3 regions of the Thermosediminibacter oceani DSM 16646 genome follow, and region 2 is predicted to be linked to each of the others. Evidence: riboswitches for the same ligand, from Rfam matches in the RefSeq annotation. Region 2 holds a riboswitch; each other region holds the start of a gene.
What was found. A riboswitch is a leader RNA that binds a small molecule or an ion and turns the genes downstream of it on or off. The one in region 2 is predicted to bind cyclic di-AMP.
Positions count from the first base shown of each region.

Region 1: another riboswitch for cyclic di-AMP. It lies ahead of TOCE_RS10660 (septal ring lytic transglycosylase RlpA family protein); the one in region 2 lies ahead of TOCE_RS01200 (NAD/NADP-dependent octopine/nopaline dehydrogenase family protein).
Region 3: another riboswitch for cyclic di-AMP. It lies ahead of asnB (asparagine synthase B); the one in region 2 lies ahead of TOCE_RS01200 (NAD/NADP-dependent octopine/nopaline dehydrogenase family protein).

Region 1 covers NC_014377.1:2,119,745-2,124,520, forward strand. Annotated here, with positions in the region: gene cysS (cysteine--tRNA ligase) at 1-807, opposite strand, end outside; gene cysE (serine O-acetyltransferase) at 755-1,474, opposite strand; gene TOCE_RS10660 (septal ring lytic transglycosylase RlpA family protein) at 1,836-2,309, opposite strand; cyclic di-AMP (ydaO/yuaA leader) riboswitch at 2,312-2,442, opposite strand; gene ispF (2-C-methyl-D-erythritol 2,4-cyclodiphosphate synthase) at 2,500-2,973, opposite strand; gene ispD (2-C-methyl-D-erythritol 4-phosphate cytidylyltransferase) at 2,980-3,678, opposite strand; gene TOCE_RS10675 (PIN/TRAM domain-containing protein) at 3,694-4,776, opposite strand.
Region 2 covers NC_014377.1:223,310-228,085, reverse strand. Annotated here, with positions in the region: gene TOCE_RS01205 (cobalamin B12-binding domain-containing protein) at 1-1,443, opposite strand, end outside; gene TOCE_RS01200 (NAD/NADP-dependent octopine/nopaline dehydrogenase family protein) at 1,443-2,576, opposite strand; cyclic di-AMP (ydaO/yuaA leader) riboswitch at 2,669-2,840, opposite strand; partial or broken gene TOCE_RS11810 (IS1182 family transposase) at 3,259-4,720, shown strand.
Region 3 covers NC_014377.1:606,207-610,982, reverse strand. Annotated here, with positions in the region: gene arsM (arsenite methyltransferase) at 1-159, opposite strand, end outside; gene TOCE_RS03065 (hypothetical protein) at 582-1,031, opposite strand; gene asnB (asparagine synthase B) at 1,251-2,747, opposite strand; cyclic di-AMP (ydaO/yuaA leader) riboswitch at 2,821-2,993, opposite strand; gene TOCE_RS12400 (P-II family nitrogen regulator) at 3,057-3,395, opposite strand; gene TOCE_RS12395 (P-II family nitrogen regulator) at 3,379-3,750, opposite strand; gene TOCE_RS03045 (DUF1538 domain-containing protein) at 3,716-4,474, opposite strand; partial or broken gene TOCE_RS03040 (DUF1538 domain-containing protein) at 4,471-4,776, opposite strand, start outside.

The sequences.
Region 1 (4,776 bases), 380 kb from region 2:
TAAAGACTTGGACATCTTCTCGTTGTTTATATTAAGGTAACCGACGTGCATAAAGAACCTGGCAAAGGGTTTGCCGGTGAAGGCTTCGCTCTGGGCCACCTCGTTTTCGTGGTGGGGGAATATGAGGTCCGGTCCACCGCCGTGGATGTCAATAGTTTCTCCCAGGTGTTTCATGGCCATTGCCGAGCACTCGATGTGCCACCCGGGCCTTCCCTCGCCCCATGGGCTGGGCCAGGAAGGCTCCCCCGGCTTTTTGGCTTTCCAGAGGGCGAAATCTATCGGGTCCTTCTTTTTCTCTCCGGGCTCCACCCTGGCTCCGGCCTCCAGTTCCTCCAGGTTCTGCCCGGAAAGCTTGCCGTAACCCGGGAATTTCCTGGCGGCGAAGTAAACGTCCCCTCCCACCTCGTAAGCGTAACCCTTTTCGATAAGAACCTTTATGAATTCGATGATATCCTCGATGTGCTCGGTGGCCCTGGGGTGCACGTCGGCCCTTTTTATGTTGAGAGCGTCAGCGTCTTTGAAGTATTCTTTGATAAACCTGTCCCCCAGCTCTTTGACCGTAACGCCTTCTTCGTTGGCTCTCTTTATCATCTTGTCGTCTATATCGGTGAAGTTCTGCACGAACTTCACCTCATAACCCTTATACTTTAAATAATTCCTTATAACATCAAAAGTTATGAACACCCGGGCGTTCCCCACGTGAAAAAAGTCGTAAACCGTGGGGCCGCAGGTGTAAATGGTCACTTTGTTGCCGTTAAGCGGTATGAACTCCTCTTTCCTTCTCGTCAGGGTGTTGTAGATCCTCATCCTTCACCCTCCTCTCAAGCCAGTCGATCTTTTTCTCCAGTTCTTCCAGCTTTCTCTGCAAGCTTCTCATCATGTCGGCCACCGGGTCCGGCAGCAGGTGATGGTCCAGGTCGACTTTCGTAAAGTCTTCTCTTGCAAAATCGATTTTCTTCCTTACGACGGCCTTCCCGGGCACACCCACCACGGTGCAATTGGGCGGTACATCCTTTAAAACTACCGCACCGGCGCCGATCTTGCAGTTGTCGCCGATCTTTATCGGGCCCAGGACTTTGGCCCCGGCACCTACGACTATATTATTACCAAGGGTTGGGTGTCTTTTGCCCTTCTCCTTGCCGGTGCCTCCCAGGGTAACTCCCTGGTAAAGGGTGACGTTGTCGCCTATTTCCGTGGTCTCGCCGATGACGACACCCATACCGTGGTCTATGAAAAACCCCTTTCCTATTTTAGCACCGGGGTGAATCTCGATGCCCGTTAAAAACCTTGCCACCTGGGATATGATCCTGGCTATAAGGAAAAGCTTTCTGTTATAAAAGAAATGAGCTATGCGGTGCATCAGGATGGCGTGAAACCCGGGATAGCACAGTATTACCTCCAGTACGCTCTTCACTGCCGGATCCCGCTCGAACACCACTTTTATGTCATCCCTGATAGTCTTTAAAAACGACATTGCTTTTGCCTCCTTTCATTCTTGGTGCTTGTTTAGGTGTAAATAAAAAGGCCCTTCACCTCTGCAGAGGCGAAAGGCCCGCGGTCCCACTCTGATTTTTAGCTCTTTTAGATAACGGCCTAAGCCGCAGGCCTCTACTTTATTTCAAGGCCTGAACTCCGGGGTGCAATTTCGGTCCCGCCTTTCCTTAAAACCGCTCTCAGCCGCCGGCGGTTTCTCTCTGTAAGGGATTTCGGGCCTACGATCCCCATCACAGTTTTTTCGTATTGATTTTTATATTTATGATAATAGAATTTCCGACTAAAGTCAAGGGAATTCCAATTCCCCTTTCACGTTAAAACCCCACCTTAAATGGTGGGGTTTACTCAATTTCTATCATCACGGGCACGACGCCGCTTTCTATCATTCCGAGCATTTCCGCAGCTTTTTTGGAAAGGTCAATGTGGCGGCCTTTTACGTAAGGGCCTCGGTCATTTATAACTACCGCTACGCTTTTGCCGTTTTCCAGATTGGTAACTTTTACCCTGGTTCCAAAAGGCAGGTACCTGTGAGCCGCTGTTAGCGATTCCTGGTTGAACACCTGGCCGCTGGCCGTCCTTTTGCCGTGAAAACCCGGCCCGTACCAGGAAGCCTTGCCCGTAAACACCTTTTTGCGCGACGGCAGCTTACTTACCTGCCTTTCGACCGCACTCTTTTCCCGCACGGCCGAATAGCATACAGGCCTTGACTTAACGTTAACGACAGGCATGGCCGCCGTCTCGCTCCCCTTTACAGGCCCCACAGTAAAAACCATTAGCAGGGCTGCGATTATAGCCGCGGCAAATTTCCCGGCCAATTTACCCCTCCTTTCTCCGCCTCCGGGGTTAGCTGACGGGTTAGGGCCGAAAGGTAGCCCCTCCCTTTCGGGATTCACCCCAAAAACTGGTTCCCCCGTATTCGCTTTTCGCGAAATTCGGCGTACTGTAGATTTATAGGCAAAATAAAAAAGTGAGGTTTTCAATCCTCACTTTTATTTATTCCCATTTCTACAATTTTTTAATCAAGCATATAGCCTGGGCTGAAATACCTTCCCCCCTACCCTCAAAGCCCATACCTTCCGTTGTGGTCGCCTTCACGCTCACCTTTTCTTTCGCTATATTCAGCGCCTCCGCTATGTTCTGCCGCATCTTTTCTATGAAGGGCGAAAGCTTTGGCTTTTCGGCGCATATTACCGAGTCTATGTTCACCACCCCGAAGCCCTCCCGCTTCAGCAGCTCTCCCACCTTTTTAAGGAGCAGGATGCTGCTTATGTCTTTGTATTTGGGATCGGTGTCGGGGAAGTGGGTGCCGATGTCTCCGAGAGCAGCGGCCCCCAGCAGCGCATCGTTAATAGCGTGAACCAGCACGTCCGCATCGGAATGGCCCAGCAGGCCTTTTTCAAAGGGGATTACCACACCGCCCAGCACGAGCCTTCTTCCCTCCACCAGGCGGTGGGCGTCGTAACCTATTCCTACACGCATCCTTCATCACCTCTTGAAATCGCCGTAGCCCATGTTCATGAAGGCTTCGGCCACAATCATGTCCTCCGGGGTAGTTATTTTTATGTTTTCGTAAGCGCCTTCGATCATCCTGACCGGATACCCCAGCCGTTCCACCAGAACCGTATCATCGGTGCCGTAAAACCCGCTTTTTCTTGCTTCTTCGTGGGCTCTCAGAATCAGATTGTATTCAAAAGTCTGGGGGGTCTGGATGGCCCAGAGGGTGCTCCTCGCGGGAGTATTTATTATGAGCCCCTTGTCCACAACCTTTATGGTGTCCTTTACCGGCACCCCTACGCCGACGGCCCTGTATTTTACAGCAGCTTCGATACTGTTTTTTATCATCGTTTTCGTCACGAAAGGCCGCACACCATCGTGTATAACAACAATATCGGTTTGAGGAGAGCAGCTCCTCAAACCGTTGTAAACGGAGTCCTGTCGTTCCCGTCCTCCCTCTACAAGTTTGACTTTTTTAAAACAATAAGGGATAAGTACCTCCTGTTCGGCCAAAAAAATATCGGAAGGACCTACCACCAGGATTATTTCCCCAATTTCCTCCAGGCTCTCAAAAGTACTGAGGGTATAGTAGAGAATGGGGCGGCCTTTCAGCATCAGAAACTGCTTGCTCAAGGTAGAGTTCATGCGCCTGCCCCTGCCGCCGGCTGCAATCACCGCCGCAATTTTCATCAAAGTCACCCCGTACTACATCGATTTCGGCTTGGCGAAGATCATCCTGCCAGCAGCGGTCTGCAGCACACTGGTAACCATGACCCCTATGGTTTCGCCTATGTGCTTTTTACCTCCATCGACGACTATCATTGTGCCGTCGTCGAGATAAGCGACCCCCTGGCCCGATTCCTTTCCGTCTTTAATGACCTGCACCACCATCTCTTCTCCCGGGAGTACTACGGGTTTTACCGCGTTTGCCAGCTCGTTTATGTTTAAGACGGGAACATTATGGAGTTCGGCAACCTTGTTCAGGTTGAAATCGTTGGTTATTATTTTACCGTCGAGTATCTGAGCGAGTTTGACTAATTTGCTGTCCACCTCGGATATGTCCTCAAAATCTCCTTCGTAAATCTTTACGTCTATTTTCATTTCCTTCTGCATCCTGTTCAGTATATCGAGCCCTCTGCGCCCGCGGTTCCTCTTGAGCACATCGGAAGAGTCGGCTATATGTCTGAGTTCCTCCAGCACGAAACCAGGTACTACGATGGGTCCTTCCAGAAAACCGGTCTTGCATATATCGGCTATGCGGCCGTCGATTATGACGCTGGTATCCAGTATCTTGGGCTTTAGCCGGTTAGGCGCAGCCGCCGCGGGTTGCTTTTTCTGTACGGTAGGTATGGGTATGAGGGCCGAGAGCTCCTCCCGTTTCTTTATTGCTACACTGGCTCCGAGGTAGCCCAGCACAACGTTGGCCACCACGAGAAGGTAAGGCCCAATCCACGGGATGCTGAGCAGCGCCCTTGAAAACAGGTTGGCGATTATAAGTCCCATAAGTAGGCCCAGAAACCCGTATAGTATATCCCGCATCGGAGTTTTCTGCAGCTTGCTTTCCAACCATTCCCTGGTCTTTGTTCCCCATAATATGAATCTCGGACTTAATAAATAGAATATTATTGCGAAAACCAAAGCACCTATGACCTTTCCGGCAATAACGGTGGGTTCGCTTATAATAGCAAGTTTCAGAAAATCGTTCAGGCGAAACAACAGCACCGTCATTTCATACCCTAAAGCCAGGCCTAAGAGGGTAAGAGTAGCACGTATGATTCTGTGTATCAC
Region 2 (4,776 bases):
GGTCCAGGGATCTTCCGCCCCCGGGTTAAGCCGTTTTATGGCTTCCAGCGTAATCATGGCCTCATCTACGAGCTGTTTTTTCCGCTCCTGTACCACCGGGTCGTTTACCAAATCCGGAAGGCCCAGGAAGGCGTTGCGTATAACGCCTCGCACTATCTTGCAGCTCTCGATTATGTCTTCGGCGGTGGCTGCGTGATGGGCCTCGCAGAAACCAACCACGTGGTATATGTGAGGCTTTATCGCCATAGCAAGATACGCCGACGACGCCAGCTGCCCCTTCGCCTGGGCCAGGTCACCCGGGAAGCTGGCAAGGCCGGCCCTTGCCTGGCGGTAAACCCTAAAGTTTTCATCCTGCAGCGATTCTATCAGCTCGATCTTGGCCAGCATCTTTGCCAGGTCCATCCGCGGAGAAAGGGACGGCGGCACGTTAAACATGTACTGGGCAATGTAGTGCTTTACACCCATCTTCTTGGCATTGTAAGCCGCCAGGAAGGCGGTCGCGACGCCTACGGTATCGTGGGCGTCCCTGAGGCTCCAGTGGTGGGATTCGTTAACTTCCACCGGAATTCCCCTTTCTCCGTGCCACTTCATCACCTGCTGGTTTTCCCTTATGGAATCCCTAAGTAACCTCGGCCCCCGCTTATCCAGCACGTTGTACCAGCACAGCGGCACGGCACACCAGGCATTTTTAATTGTCTCATTTAATAGTTCCGCAAACTCTATCAAATGGCTGGTACCGCTGTAGCAGCGAAGCAGCGGGTAATTTCCGCGGCGGGAAGCCCGGTAAAGGGCCAGGAAGTCCTCCCTAGAACGGACCGGCACACCCCCGGCTCCATCGAGCCTCCGGTCCATTTTGTCCTGCTCGAAGAAGTACTCCTGGGCGTTCTGATCCGGTGCAATGGAAATCACGTCAAGTACCTTTGCCTCCGCGACCTTTTCGATGGCCTCTATCGTAGCCTCAAGAGAAGGTAGGCCCAGGTGGTGTCTCAGGATGGGGTAAGGGTACTTGGATTCGATGCGCGATATCAGGTCTTCGGGGTAAGTCTCCTCGGTGGAACGCCTATAGCCTTTAAGGAATCCGATAACCTCGTCTATATCCTCCAGGCCGTTGAAAATCTTCGTAAAAATGCCACTTTCTTCCGCAACCTTCGCTGTGGGTTCAGTGCCTCCGAAAATCCACTTAATCCCCGAGTCAAGACCATGGGCTTTAATTTTTTCCTTCAGTTCCTTCAGCACTTCCCTCAGCGGCTCCGGAGTAAGCCGGTAACCTACACCCACGTAATCGGGCATTCTTTCCTTAACCGCAGCGATCAATTCGTCTATGGAAACGGCCGCACCCAAAAACTCGACCTCATATCCTTCCCGTTCGGCCAGTGAGAGAAAGTTCATAACACCCGCTACGTGCACGCAGCTGCCGATGGTCGCCCCAAGAATCCTTTTCATCACGCCACCACCTCCTCTTCGGTACGTTTAATCTCGAGGTAACCGTTTTGGGCAAATTCGTGGATTTCCGCCGGGCTCAAGCCCGCCAGCCCGAGCTTGTCGACGGTCCTGCCCTGTTCCCAGAAATTCACTCCGGTCATCATATTGGCAAGGCGGATTATCGTATCTATTGCCGGGGTCTCGATGCCCAGATTTTTGGCCAGTGATGAAATGGGAACGAGACTAAAAGGCACGTCTTCGTAAATGTACCGGGTCTTAAGATCCTTCGGCGCCGTGAGGCCCTTGTACGCCGGATTGTTCTGTATGGCTTCGTATATGGAGTTCCCGCGGGCGCCGTAGGAATCCTCCAACCACTGCATCGCCGATATCGCCTTTACGCCCAGGGCTCTTGCTACTTTCATTCTTTCGGCATCGAGCTTTTCCAGCATCTGACCTATACTCGGGGTTATTCCCTCCAGGTAATATTCAAATGTCTGGCCCCTTTCTATATGGCCGCTGTTTAAGAGCGTAGGAGCAGGGTGGAATATCGCACCGAAATTGTTGAGGCTGGTTTCCATAACGTCTCTGGCGGGTTTGAACTGCGGATAGGCTGCGGATAAAAGACGTATCACCATCCACGTCTTCTTCGCCGGAATAGCGGACAGCTTGACTTCGTTCTTCACGCTGAATATCTTGGCACTGCTGGGCCCCGTAGCCCTGCAGGCGTATATGAAAGTCTGCGCCTCGGCAACTATCACATTTTTCGTGCACCCGGACTTTCGCAGGGTCTCGTAAACTTCCAGCGCTCCGCAGGTACGGCCGGGGTTCAACACGATGATCTGATCGTCCTTAATGTAAGGCGCCATCTGCTCCGCCAGCTCCCTATGGGCAGTGGCGGGAGTGGTGACCATTATGATATCCGAACCATCTATCGCTTCTCTTATGTCGGTGGTGACCACGGAAAGCCTGCCCTCGCCTTCCACGGCGCCGGTCAAATGTATTTTTGGGTCTTTTATCAATTCCCTTATCTTTTCTTCGGACCTGTTGTAAAGGTTAACCGTAAAGCCCATCAACCCCAAATACCCTGCCATGGCAAGGCCGCCGTTACCCGCCCCTATTACAGTATAACGCACCTCTTCCGGCCTCTTAATCATCGATATTCCCCCTTTCTTCCGGTTTTAAGGCAAAATTAAAAGCTATGGAGGACCATAGCTTTAATCGGGCTAATACTACCCTCATGCTACAAACCTCCTCTTTCCACGCTTACGAGGTTAGCTGACGGGTTCGGGTTGAAGAGGTAACCCTACTCCTCATAATAGGGTCTCATTCCCTATTATGAAGGAGATTCACCCCAAGTGTTGGGTCCCCCGCTTCTTTCTATGGGGTAGGCCATAGAAAGAACTCAGCGTTCAAGATTATAGCATTCTTTTTTATTGTAAGGAAAATTATATCAAAATTAGATTTCTGTGTCAACCGGGTTACTCAAAATATTTTTAGCAATATATTTTATTTTATGATAATGTCATTTTATGACTATTTTTCCCTTTTATGGCAATGAGTTCTAGGCCATTCAAAAAGAGAACCAGCCTTCCATTCCACCCCGGGCAACTATAAACGTTTTCAATAGTAATATAACAGTTGTGCGGGTGGAATACAACGGAAAATATATGAAACCGTACCATTTGTTAGCCTTTACAGAAAAGAGGATGCAAAAGCATCCTCTTCAGACTGTCGACAAAGTAACTGTCGACAGTCTTTTTTTGCAAAAGCTAGTACAAAAATCATCAGCTTTTTAGTAAAATTAAAGAAGATACAAAAATATTGTGGGGCGATGAAATGTTAACGAAGAAAAATCGAGAAATAATAGAGCAGGTAGAATTAGTAAGCATCGATAGCTTAGTACCTCAAGACCATCTCCTTAGGGCAGTAGAAGAAAGCATCGACTTTAATTTCATTTATGATGAAGTAAAAGACCTATATAGCGAAAATACAGGAAGACCTAGTATTGACCCGGTAGTGTTAATTAAGCTACTCATGCTCCAAGCATTGTATGGAATCCGCTCCATGCGCCAAACCATCAGAGAAGTAGAAGTCAATGTAGCTTACCGTTGGTTTTTAGGCTATGGATTACAAGAAAAAATACCTCACTTTTCAACTTTTGGAAAAAACTATGAACGGCGGTTTAAGGAAAGTGATCTATTTGAAAAGATATTCGAGCGGGTGTTGATGGAAGCAATAGAATGCGGGTTTGTTAAAACAGATGCAGTATTTATCGATGCTACTCACATAAAAGCCAGTGCCAATAAGAATAAATATATCGAGAAAGTCGCTAAGCAACGGACTCAAAAATATAAGGAAGAACTTTTAAAAGAAATCAACGCCGAACGGGAAGCAAACGGTAAAAAGCCCTTTGAAGAAGAAGATGATGATGACGATAACAACAAAGGAGAAAATAGCTCTAAAAAAGTCAGGGTAAGCACCACAGATCCTGAAAGTGGGATGTTTCAAAAAGGGGAAAAAGAGCGCTGCTTTGCCTACACAGCTTCTGTAGCCTGTGACCGGAACAACTTTTGTCCTTGGTGTCAAAATAGCACCTGGAAATGTTCATGACAGCCAGGTATTCTCCGATTTATTTCAAGAAGTAAACGATAAATTTTCTAAAATAGAGGCGGTAGTGGTTGATGCAGGCTACAAAACCCCCGGGATATGCAGAGAAATCATTGAGGCAGGAGCGCTTCCCGTTATGCCCTACAAGAGGCCGATGACCAAAGATGGCTACTTTAAAAAACGCGAATACGTCTATGACGAATATTATGATTGTTACATATGCCCCAACAACCAAATATTAGAATACAGCACCACCAACCGGGCGGGATACCGGGAATATAGGAGCAACCCCCAAATATGCTGTAAATGTCCCATGCGCCTACAGTGCACCAAAAGTAAAAATTACACAAAAATCATAACTCGGCATATATGGGAGCATTACATAGAAATAGCGGAAGATATAAGACACACCCAATGGGGTAAAGAACTATACAAAATGCGCGGCCAGACCATCGAGCGGGTATTTGCCGATGCGAAGGAAAAGCATGGCATGCGCTATACAAATCTACGAGGCTTGAGGAAAGTTGGACATTACCTCACGCTTCTTTTCGCATGCATGAATTTAAAAAAGCTGGCTTTATGGAAGAAAAGACGGGGAACGTTTCCGCCAACAGTCCCCGCTTTACATTCGTTTTTCTTAAAAATTTTCTTCGCCTTCAACAAAAAGCCGCTTTTAGGTTATGCATCCTAAAAGCGGCTTTGTCTACAAGCTGAAGAGGATGCAAAAGCATCCTCTTTTCTGTCCAA
Region 3 (4,776 bases), 380 kb from region 2:
TAATCCTTTTAAATCCTCTTCATTATAAAAGGTAATATCATCTACATCTCCGCAGCAAGATGAACCGCAGGAACAACAGCTAGACTTCGAACCCTTCTCCGCTTTTTTAGCTATATTACTATAATATTCCTTCACCTTCTCCTTTACATTAAATTCCATTTTCTAAACCCCTTTCTTTGAAATTTTAACACCCTATCCCCTTGACTTTACATTATTATTGTATAATAAAATAATTGTATATTGCAACTATCTATTAAAAAAAATAATATAGGTAGACACCCAGGAAGGCTCAGCATTTTTTAATAACCATATATAAGCGTTGTAAGCTAACCCTTTTTCTACTGCATCGGATGCACTAACGATCCCGCCCGATCGAACTCACCAGCCAGCGCCCATCCACCTTCTCGAGTGTCAGCTGCTCGATATGATAGCGATCATCGCCGGCCGGCAGCACTTTAACCTGTACAACTGCCCGATTTCTGGAAACTTGAGCACCATCCGTCATACACCCGCATGTTTCTCAATTCCTTTCGAGAGGTTCGATCTTCGTAACTATAAGCGTGACGACGCAGCAAAGACTCCTATGAGCGACTTTTGTAATACCATACAACTAAGCTTTTAACTAAGCTTTTGATAATTATAATACCTTCTCCAACCAAATACAACGGCCAATAAAGAAGTACCGCTATCCCTACTGCATGCATATCCCCTCCGGGAAAGTAATAAACCGGCAAAAAGTAAAGAACCAGAAAATTAATCATAAACAAAACCACGAGCATTACAACACCACAAAGGACATTAAATTCTGAGATAAAAAAACCTAATAAGATAGTAATTACTGCCAGGATTCCGCCAGCCATTAAGAGAAAATCTTTATACTCAAGGTTCAGCAGAAAGGAGAATCTCTCATATTCATGTTCCGGAGTTACTAACACATTAAAATACGACCTTCCGATAATTAGAACCAAGAGTAGGATTGCTAAATATAGGAGAGCTAAAAAAGGTAAAAATCTCTCCGCAAAACGTTCCAAGGCGAATCACCCTTTTTTTTAAAGCGCTAAAAGAAAATTTAGCTAATGATAAAGGCCGTAATGGCTTTATTGTTTAAATTTCCTTAATTATTATAACATGATTAAAGGTCTGCGGTATCTATAAATATAGCTATGTAATTTACCCAAGAATCGGACCTCTGTTTATGATATACTCCAACAAACACTAAGTGGGAGCATGCCTGCTCCCACTCCATTTACCTAGACTATTTCTTTAGGAACTATACTTCTTGTCCTTCCTATTAACTCCAAGTTTTTCAAATTAGGGAAATGCTTTTTAAAGATGCTGAAGTAAACCCTTTCTTCCCGGCTGGGTATTTTGGCTAAATCAGTATCTATCGCCTCTTTCACGACTTCATCGTTTTTTACCCATTCGGATAATATTCCGCTGGTTCCCGTTCCGTGTGCAAATTTGGCCTTCTTTCTCCATGCTATCTCTTTAGGCAGGTACCTTTCAGCAACTTTGCGCACAATCCACTTTTCAATCTTTTCTTCTCCATATATCTTATACTTTTCATCTAGAGAAAAAGCGTAATTTATAACTTCCCTGTCGAGGAACGGCGCCCTTGCTTTAATCGAGTGGGCTGCGGTGATGCGTTCTACTCTTTGAAACCCCGTATTATGCAGGCTGTTTATCAAAGTAAGGAGTTCCTCCGTTAAATTAGTAACTGAAGGCGCCTTTAGATATTCGTATCCGCCAAAAAGTTCATCGGCGCCCTCGCCGATTAAAACTACCTGCACGTACCGGCTGGCAAGGCGGGCGGCAAAATACGTCGCCACCGAGCCCCTTACCAGGGCGGGATCAAAGGACTCTAAATGGTAGATCACGTCCGGCAAAATATCTATGACATCTTCTTTACTATATTCTTCAACATGGTGAGTTGTACCCAAGAAATCGGAAACCATTTGCGAATAATATAGATCATCGGAACCTTTTACGCCCACCGCAAAAGAGTGAAGCTCTCCTTTGACGTATTGTCTTGTAATTGCAGCGATAAGGCTGGAATCAAGGCCGCCGCTTAGAAACACACCTACGGGTTTGTCCGACATCAGCCTTTTCTTCACGGCTTCATTTAATCTCCTGTCTAAATCATCCACCAGTTTTTCTAAATTCGATTCTTTTACTTCTGCGGCACAAATCCTATCATACTGAAAAAAGCCCTCTTTATCGGTATAATAATAACCATTCGGAAATTCCCTTATATTTTCAGCTATATTCAATAAGGCTTTTATTTCAGAAGCAAAATACATTTTTCCACTCTTGTCTTCACTGTAATACAAGGGCCTAGCTCCCAACACATCTCTGGCTGCAAAAAAACCCTCCGGACCCGATATCGCAAAAGCAAATACACCATCAAGTTTGGACACCATATCGGAGCCCAATTCTTCATAAAGATGGATCAATACTTCACCGTCGTAATCCGTTTTAAATTCATGGCCTCTGCTCAAAAGCCACGCTTTCAGTTCATCGTAATTATATATTTCTCCGTCAAAAACTAAGGCTATAGTATGATCTTCGTTGAACAAGGGTTGATTAAAGTCGCCTAAATCTTTCATTGCTGATTTATTGCAGCCCAAAGTAACATTATTCGATGTATATAACTTTTTTTGATTAGAACCCTCTTTTAACATTCCTTCCAGCATATTGTCCACTTTTTCGGTATCGCAACCACCCAGACACCCGGCTATCCTGTACATGACACCACCTCCGGAAGAAAAATAAAAAGCTATGAAGACTCATAGCTTTTTAGCAATAGTATTTAAGCTATAAATCTCCTCTCGGTACGCTTACGAGGTTAGCTGACGGGTTCGGGTTGAAGAGGTAACCCTACCCCTTCTTAATACGGGTTTTGCCCCTCTTAAGAAGGAGATTCACCCCATAAAGTTGGGTCCCCCGCTTCTTTCTATGGCTAGGCCATAGAAAGAACTCAGCGATTTAGATTATAGCAACTTTATTTAATTTGCCTTATATTATAACAGCAAAAGAATCTAATGTCAAATAACGTTCTAACCTTTATTTATCAGATGGTATATTCCTACTGTTTTTTCGACTTCCAGAACAAATGCTATACCCTTGCCCGGCTTGTCAAGCTCTGCAGCGTTTGAAATAGCTTCCAAAACCTTTTCCGTTTTTGTCCTGTCAATCAAGGTTAAAACTATTTCTTTTTCCGGCTCGATCGGTATGCCGAACAGCTTTGCATTTTCATGTATTCCCGTTCCACGCCCGTCTATGATTGTACCGCCCTCGGCTCCGGCCTTTTTTGCGGCTTCAACCACTTCTTCCGCAAAGCCTTTATTTACAATCGTTACAATTAGGTCAAATTTAATATTACAATCCTCTATCATTTAAATTCCCTCCTGCATTTTTCAACAAATGAATAACCCCTAGGAGTTCTTTAATATTTATAACAAAGCCTATCCCGTTTCCAGGCTTATTCAGCTTTACCTCATCCGTAATCGCTTGCAGGACATCTTTCACCTTATCCTCTTTGACAAGGGTAAGTATGATTTCCTTTTCCGGCGCAAAATTTATCCCCAGAAAATCAAGAAAAGACCTTTTGGCGGTCCCCCTTCCAAAAAGGATCGTCCCACCTTCAGCTCCAGCCCTTTTGCTGGCTCCAACCACCTTGCTTGCTTTACCCTTATTTACAATTGTTACGATGAGTTTAAAACTCTCGTCCACTGTAAGTCCGCCTTTCATCACCGAGCTTCTCCTTCCTGCTGTATAAAACCCCAAGGATAAGAATTGAAAGTATCGGTGTCAAAGCCACAAGGGAAACCATTCCGAACCCATCCATCAGAGGATTTCTGCCTTCGAGCTGCTTTGCCACTCCAACGGTCATCGACAATATAAACGTGACCGTCATCGGCCCCGTTGCCGCGCCTCCCGCATCAAAGGCGATAGCTACAAACTCGGAAGAGACATATTTTGTCATCAACAATGCTATTATATATCCCGGTACGATAAAATACCAGAGTGAAATTCCTGTAAGGACTCTAATCATCGACAGCGCAACGGAAAATGCTACGCCAATACATAAGGTATAAATCATTATTTTTTTATTAATATGCCCGCTGGAAGCTTTTTCAACTTCTATGGCTAGAACCTGTACTGCAGGCTCGGCCATAATAACTGCGAATCCCATCAGAAACCCAATAGGGATTAAAATCCAGTTATAATCTAACGAGCCTATAGTCATACCCATCAATTCGCCTACGGGTAAGAAACCAACGTGCACTCCCTGCAGGAATAGAGCAAGCCCCGCAAACGTCAGTATGATCCCTTTGACTATTTTTATTAAATGCCGTTTCGGCAGTTTTAACAAAAAAATTTGAAAAAAGACAAACACGACGACGAGGGGGGTCAATGCGACGGCAACATCCCTCAATACAGCGGAAAAACCTTCAAACAGTGCGCTTATCATTTGTAAAACACCCCCAATAATAAAACTGCCAAAATCGGCCCTATGGATGCCAAGGCGATCAATCCAAAGCTATCGCTGGACGATGTCCTTTTCCCGGTGACCGAAGCCACACCCACCCCGAGGGCGAGTATAAACGGCACCGTCATGGGACCTGTGGTTACTCCTCCGGCATCGAAGGATACGGCTACGAATTCCGGTGCAGTAACCAGCGCCAGCAAAAATACTAAAGCGTATCCGATAACCAGCAAATAATTGATTGGGATTCTTAAGAATATGCGAAGCAGGGCTAAAGAGACGAAAAT